Regions from separate parts of the Tsukamurella pulmonis genome, predicted to be linked through region 1. Evidence: riboswitches for the same ligand, from Rfam matches in the RefSeq annotation. Region 1 holds a riboswitch; the other holds the start of a gene.
The links. A riboswitch is a leader RNA that binds a small molecule or an ion and turns the genes downstream of it on or off. The one in region 1 is predicted to bind S-adenosylmethionine.

Region 1 (3,406 bases):
GCGCGCTCGGCCTCGGCGCGCAGGTAGCCCCGCTCGCGCTGCGCGAGACGGAGATCGGCGGCGCGCACCCGGGTCAGGTGCGCGGACTCGGGCTCACCGTCGACGGTGACCACGAGGGCGGGGCGGGAGACGGTCATGGTTCCTCCGGTTGTCACTTCGCTCGTGCGGACAGGTCTTCCAGGGCGCGCACCAGGCGGCGCACGTCGTTCTCGCCGGTGCCGAGGCCGATGCTGGCGCGGACGGCACCGTCGTAGCAGCCCAATCGGTGAACGACGGGATGGGCGCAGAACTTCCCGTCGCGCACGCCGATCCCGTACTCCGACGAGAGGAACTCGGCGACCTCGCGGGGCGCGCGGCCGGCGACGGTGAAGGCGACGATGCCCACCCGTTCCGTGGAGTCGGCCCAGATGGTGAGGGTGCGGACACCGTCGATGCGCTCCAGCGAGCGGAGCAGCAGGTCGGTGAGGAAGCGCTCGTGCCGGGCGATCGCGTCCTCGCCGAGGCGCTCGACGGCCTCGCACGCGGCGGCGATCGCGACCGCGCCCAGCACGTTCGGCGAGCCGGCCTCGTGCCGCGCGGGGCCGGTGTGCCAGGCCACCTCGACGGACTTCGCGACGGGCGTACCGATCACCTCGTAGCTGGCGCCGCCGCCGCAGCGCACGGGCTCGGCCTCGTCGAACCAGTCGGCGCGGCCGACCAGCACGCCGGAGCCGAAGGGCGCGTAGAGCTTGTGCCCGGAGAAGGCGAGGTAGTCGACGCCGCTCTCGCGCAGGGAGATCCGACGGTGCGGGACCAGCTGCGCCCCGTCGACGGCCAGGCGCGCGCCGTGCCGGTGCGCGAGGGCGGCCAGCCGGCGGATCGGCAGGATCTCGCCGGTCACGTTGGAGGCGCCGGTGACGCTGACCAGGGCGGCGGGCCGCTCGCTCAGTTCCTTCTCCAGCGCCGTCAGGGTGCCCTCGATCGACAGCGGCGCGGAGATCACCCGCGCGCCGATCTTCTTCCACGGCAGCAGGTTCGCGTGGTGCTCGCAGTCGAGGACCACGACCTCGCCGGGCACGCAGCCCGCGAGCAGGTTGATCGAGTCGGTGGTGTTGCCGGTGAAGATGACGTGGTCGTCGGCGCGGGCGCCCACGAACTCGGCGACGATCTCGCGGGCCCGCTCGTAGCGGGAGGTGGAGCGCTGCGAGAGGTGGCCGGCGCCGCGGTGCACGCTCGCGTACTCGCCCAGGGCCGCCTGCACCACCTCCTGCACCTCGAGCAGGGCCGGGGCGCTCGCCGCGTAGTCGAAGTTGGCGTAGCGGACTGTCGCGCCGTCCTTGAGTGGGGCGTATTCGTCGGCACCGGTGACGGCAGCCAGGGGGCCGATCGCGAGCGGGGCGCTGCGGACGGTGGGGGTGAGGCAGACGGCGGTGCGCTCGGTGGTGGCAGTGCTCATGAGAAAAGTCCTTCGGTATCAGGACGCGCGGCACCGATCGAGCAGTGCCGCGAATCCGCGCTTGCCGTGCACGGTTCGGCACGGCCAGGTCGTCACCCGGAGCACCCCACCGCGGAGGAGGGTTGCCGACCAGCGAGCCGGGGCTTGTCACTGGCACTCATGACCTGGCTCGAGAATGCACGCTCGCGCCGGTCGGCGTCAAGGTTCGAATCACGGCGACGCGAAACCCGCGCGAGTAGATTCGCGGGCATGAGCGAATGGACGTACCTGATGGACATGGACGGCGTCCTGGTGCACGAGGAGCACCTGATCCCCGGCGCCGACGCCTTCATCGCCGAGCTCACGGCGGCGGGGACGCCGTACATGGTGCTCACCAACAACTCGACCCGCACGCCCCGCGACCTGCGCGCGCGCCTGGTCGCGACGGGCCTCGACATCCCCGAATCACGGATCTGGACCTCGGCGCTGGCGACCGCGAAATTCCTGCAGGACCAGCGGCCGAACGGCACGGCGTACGTGGTCGGCGAGTCCGGCCTGACCACCGCTCTGCACGACGTGGGCTACGTGCTGACCGACAACGATCCGGACTACGTGGTGCTCGGCGAGACCCGCACCTACTCGTTCGAGGCGATCACCACCGCGATCCGGCTGATCGACCGCGGGTCGCGCTTCATCGCCACGAACCCGGATGCGACGGGCCCGTCGCGCGACGGGCTGTTGCCCGCGACCGGCGCCGTGGCCGCCCTGATCCGCGAGGCCACGGGCCGCTCGCCGTACTACGTGGGCAAGCCGAACTCGCTGATGATGCGGTCCGCGCTGCGCGCCCTGGGGGCGCACTCCGCGGACACGCTCATGATCGGCGACCGGATGGACACCGACATCGTGTGCGGCCTGGAGGCCGGTCTCCGCACGATCCTGGTGCTGACCGGCATCTCCACGCACGAGTCCGTGACCGCGTTCCCGTACCGCCCCACCCGCACGATCGATTCCGTCGCCGACCTCGTCGGTCACACGGAAGACCCGTTCCCAGGCTGAGCCACGGTACGGGCTCGCAGGGTGCGGCTTGATGTGCCGCACCCTGCGAATACCTACTGCCCCTTGACGTTGACGATCTGCCGCAGGACGGCACGCACCGTCACCAGGTCGTCGGCATCGGCCATGACTCGGTCGATCGGCTTGTAGGCCTGCGGGATCTCGTCGATGAAGTCGGGACTGTCGCGGAACTCGATGCCCGCCATGGCCTCCTGCAGCTGCTCGTGTGTGAAGGCCTTCCGCGCCGCGGACCGGGAGTACTCCCTGCCCGCGCCGTGCGGCGAGCTGTTGAGCGACGGGGCGAACCCCTTGCCCTCGACGATGTACGAGGCGGTTCCCATCGAGCCCGGGATCAGGCCGAGCTTGCCCTCGGTCGCCTCGATGGCACCCTTCCTCGACACCCACACCTCCTTGCCGAAGTGCTTCTCGCGCTGGGTGAAGTTGTGGTGGCAGTTGATCCGCTCGGCCTCGGCGACGGGCGTTCCCACCCACTCGCCGAGCTGCCTGATCACCCGGTCCATCATCTCCTCACGGTTGAGCAGCGCGAAGTGCTGCGCCCACTTCAGCTCGGCGATGTACCGACGGAACTCGGGCGTGCCCTCCACGAGGTAGGCCAGGTCCGGATCCGGCAGTTCGATCCACCACTGCTTGCACAGGCGGGTCGCAACGGCGATGTGGTGCTGGGCGATCTTGTTGCCCACGCCACGGGAGCCGGAGTGCAGGAAGGCCCAGACGGTGTCGTCCTCGTCGAGACTGATCTCGATGAAGTGGTTACCGCCGCCGAGGGTGCCGAGCTGCAGCTTCCAGTTCCCGGCGTACTTCGCCGGGTCGAACTCCGCCCGCTCGGCGAGCGCCTCCAGCTCCGCGATCCTCGGCTCCGCCGTCGCCACGACCTTCTTGTTGTAGCGGCCGGGCGAGAGCGGGATCGCCCGCTCGATG
Region 2 (3,406 bases), 550 kb from region 1:
GAGCCGTCCTTCGGGGGCCAGGTGCCCGCATCGATCCGGGCGAGCGTCGCGAGCACGCGCTGCGGCGCTGCGGAATCCGACGACGCCGACGCCCGGGCCGGGCCCGGCTTCGCCGTCGCGGAGCCGGCGGCGGGCTTCGCCGTGGAACCGGAGGTGTCCGTTGACTGACCGCACGCGACGAGCCCGAAGACCGCGAGCAGGGCGATCGCGCACAGCGCGAGAATCCTTCGCATGGCTCAGACCCTACCGAGGAGCACTGACGGGTTCTGCGCTCCGGCGCGCCACCAGCATGCCGATCCCGAAGATCGCGAGCCCCGCGAGTGCGAGCGCGCTGCCCGCGAGCGCCGGCGCGGTGTAGCCGCCGCCCGCCGAGATGACCGCGCCGCCGAGCAGCGCCCCGAGCGCGTTCGCGATGTTGAGCGCCGAGTGGTTCAGTGTCGCGGCCAGCGTCTGCGCCTCCCCCGCGACGTCCATCAATCGGGTCTGCAGCGCGGGCACGAGCGCCGACGCGGTGAGCCCGATGAGGAAGAAGAGGGTGATCGCGGCGAAGGGCTGCGGAGCGAACAGGGAGAACAGCGCCTGCAGGACGGCCAGTGCGGCGAGCGTCACCGCGATCGAGCGGGTCACCGAGCCGTCGGCCGCGCGTCCGCCCACCGCGTTGCCGATCACCATGCCCACGCCGTACGCGGCCAGGACCGCCGGCACCGAGGCGGCGCTGAGCCCCGAGACGGACGTCAGCGTGGTGGAGATGTAGGTGTACACGGCGAACATGCCGCCGAAGCCGACGATGCCGGTGAGCAGCGCGAACCACACCTGGGGCCGGGCCAGCGCCCCGAGCTCGGTGAGCGGGTTGGTGACGGGGATCTGCACCGCGGGAAGGAGGGCGACGAGTGCCGCGACCGTGACGGCGCCGATCACGACGACGACCGCCATCGCGTACCTCCAGTTCAGCGCCGTCCCGAGCCAGGTCACCACCGGCACGCCGATCACGTTCGCGACGGAGAGCCCCATCAGCACCTGCCCGACGGCGCGGCCCCGACCGGCCGGGCCGGCCAGGTGGGCCGCCACCAGCGCCGCGACGCCGAAGAAGGCGCCGTGCGGCAGGCCCGCCACGAACCGGGCGGCCATGAGGGTGCCATAGGTCGGCGCGAACACCGACAGCGCGTTGCCCGCGGTGAAGGCGACCATCAGTCCGATCAGCAGCATCCGGCGCGGCACCCGCGCGAACGCCGCGGCGATGAGGGGCGCGCCGACGACCACGCCGAGGGCGTACGCCGAGATCACGTGCCCGGCGACCGGCTCCGTGATCCCGAGGTCGGCGGCGATGTCCGGGAGCAGCCCCATCGCCGCGAACTCGGTGGTGCCGATGCCGAAGCCGCCGAGCGCCATGGCGCCGACCGCGAGTCTGGTCCGGGTAGAGGAGTCCACGGGACACTGCAACGCCCCCGCCCCTTCCCCGCTTCCCGCCCGTACCTGTGACCTCGTTCACCGGAAAACGTTCCGTTATGATCGGACCGAGGTCATGAGTGTCAGCGCGCAGCCCCGGCTTGCTGACCGGCAACCCTCCACCGCGGTGGGGTGCCCCGGGTGATGACCTGGTTTCCCGGCCTCAGGGCCGGGTGGCAAGCGCGAGGAGAGGTTCGGTGACCATCAGCACCCGCACAGGACACCCCATCGACAGTCCCCCGGGGGACTGGGCCCGGGTACCCGACGGTGCGCTGCAGTCCCTGTCGCTCGGTCCCCTGGTGCTCGAGTCGGGCGTCGTCCTGCCGGACGTGACCATGACCTTCCAGCGGTGGGGGCGCCCCAACGCCGCACGCGACAACGTCGTGCTCACCCTGCACGCGCTCACGGGCGATTCGCACGTCACCGGCCCGCCGGACGATGCACACCGCTCCGCCGGCTGGTGGGACGGACTGATCGGGCCGGGTGCCGCCGTCGACACCGACGAGTGGTGCGTCGTCTCCGCCAACGTCCTGGGCGGCTGCTCGGGATCGACGGGTCCGGCCTCGCTCGCGCCCGACGGGCGGCCCTACGGCTCCCGCTTCCCGGTCATCACGGTCCGTGATCAGGTGGAGGCCGAGGCGGCACTGCTGCGCGCCCTCGACGTGCACGACATCGCCGCCGTCGTCGGCGGCTCGATGGGCGGCGCCCGCGCCCTGGAGTGGGCCCTCATGTACGGCGATTTCGTCCGATCGGCGCTGGTCCTCGCGGTCGGCGCCCGCGCGACGGCCGACCAGATCGGCACCCAGACCACGCAGATCGCCGCCATCAAGGCCGATCCGCACTGGCGGGGCGGCGACTACTACGACGCCGACGGCGCACCCACGGCCGGGCTGGGCATCGCGCGCCGCATCGCGCACCTGACCTATCGCACCGAGATCGAGTTGGACAGCAGGTTCGAGAACCGGCCGCAGGGCGACGAGGATCCGCACGCGGACGGCCGCTACGCGGTGACGTCCTATCTCGATCATCAGGCCGACAAGCTGGTGGGCCGGTTCGACGCGGGCAGCTACGTGGTGCTCACCGACGTGCTCAACCACCACGACGTCGGCCGCGGCCGCGGCGGGGTCGAGGCGGCGCTGCGCGCGTGCCCGGTCCCGGTCGTGGTGGGCGGCATCGATTCCGATCGCCTCTATCCGCTGCGGTTGCAGCAGGAGCTGGCGGCGTTGCTCCCGGGCAGCGGCGAGCCGGTGGTCGTCCACTCCCGCGACGGGCACGACGGATTCCTCACCGAGATGGACGCCGTGGCGGGGCTGCTCCGGCGGACCCTCGATCTCGCGCGGCGCTGATCCGCGCCGCGCGTCCCGTCAGAGCGCGGGGGCGGTGACGGTCGGCTCGGGTGCGGCGGGGGCCTCCGCCTCCTCGGGCAGCACCTCGACGCTCTCCTGATCCGACTGCGCCGCTCCGGTGTTCACCCGGTTCGAGCTCGTCGTGCCCGATCCCGGTGCGGTCGCGCCCTGCGGCGGCAGGACCAGTCCGTTCCCCGGCCCGGGCCGCGGCGACTCCGCCGTGGGCGACGGCGTGGCCGTGCCCTCGGACGGCCGGACGGGCGTGCTCTCCGACGGCGGAACGGTCGGGATCGACGGCAGGATCGTGGTCGGCAGCGTGCCCGTCGGCGACGTGGGCGAGGGCGACGTCGTCGGGGGCAGCGGGGGCCGGGTGGTCGTGGGCGGCGGCACCGGCGCGAACGTGGTCATGGTGGGAGTGACCTCCCCACCGGGAACCGGTTCCCGGGGCACGGCGGTGGGCACCACGGACGTCTCCGGCGGCAGCGTCGAGGTGACGGCGGAGGTGGTCGTGGTGGTCTCCTCCTCCGACGTCGGCGACGCGCTGGTGAGCGTGTCGGACGAGGTCGGTACGACCTCCTCGGTGCTCCGCGAGGCCGGTCCGATGATCCCGGTCG

Region 2: it holds a riboswitch for S-adenosylmethionine, as region 1 does, so the genes downstream of both, metX (homoserine O-acetyltransferase MetX) here and BLQ62_RS21050 (aminotransferase class V-fold PLP-dependent enzyme) in region 1, are expected to answer to the same signal.

The regions. Positions count from the first base shown of each region.
Region 1 covers NZ_FNLF01000002.1:4,255,945-4,259,350, forward strand. Annotated here, with positions in the region: gene BLQ62_RS21045 (hypothetical protein) at 1-137, opposite strand, end outside; gene BLQ62_RS21050 (aminotransferase class V-fold PLP-dependent enzyme) at 152-1,435, opposite strand; SAM riboswitch class IV at 1,488-1,600, opposite strand; gene BLQ62_RS21055 (HAD-IIA family hydrolase) at 1,685-2,470, shown strand; gene BLQ62_RS21060 (RtcB family protein) at 2,524-3,406, opposite strand, start outside.
Region 2 covers NZ_FNLF01000002.1:3,702,210-3,705,615, forward strand. Annotated here, with positions in the region: gene BLQ62_RS18150 (guanyl-specific ribonuclease) at 1-233, opposite strand, end outside; gene BLQ62_RS18155 (MFS transporter) at 244-1,389, opposite strand; SAM riboswitch class IV at 1,519-1,635, shown strand; gene metX (homoserine O-acetyltransferase MetX) at 1,650-2,792, shown strand; gene BLQ62_RS18165 (hypothetical protein) at 2,811-3,406, opposite strand, start outside.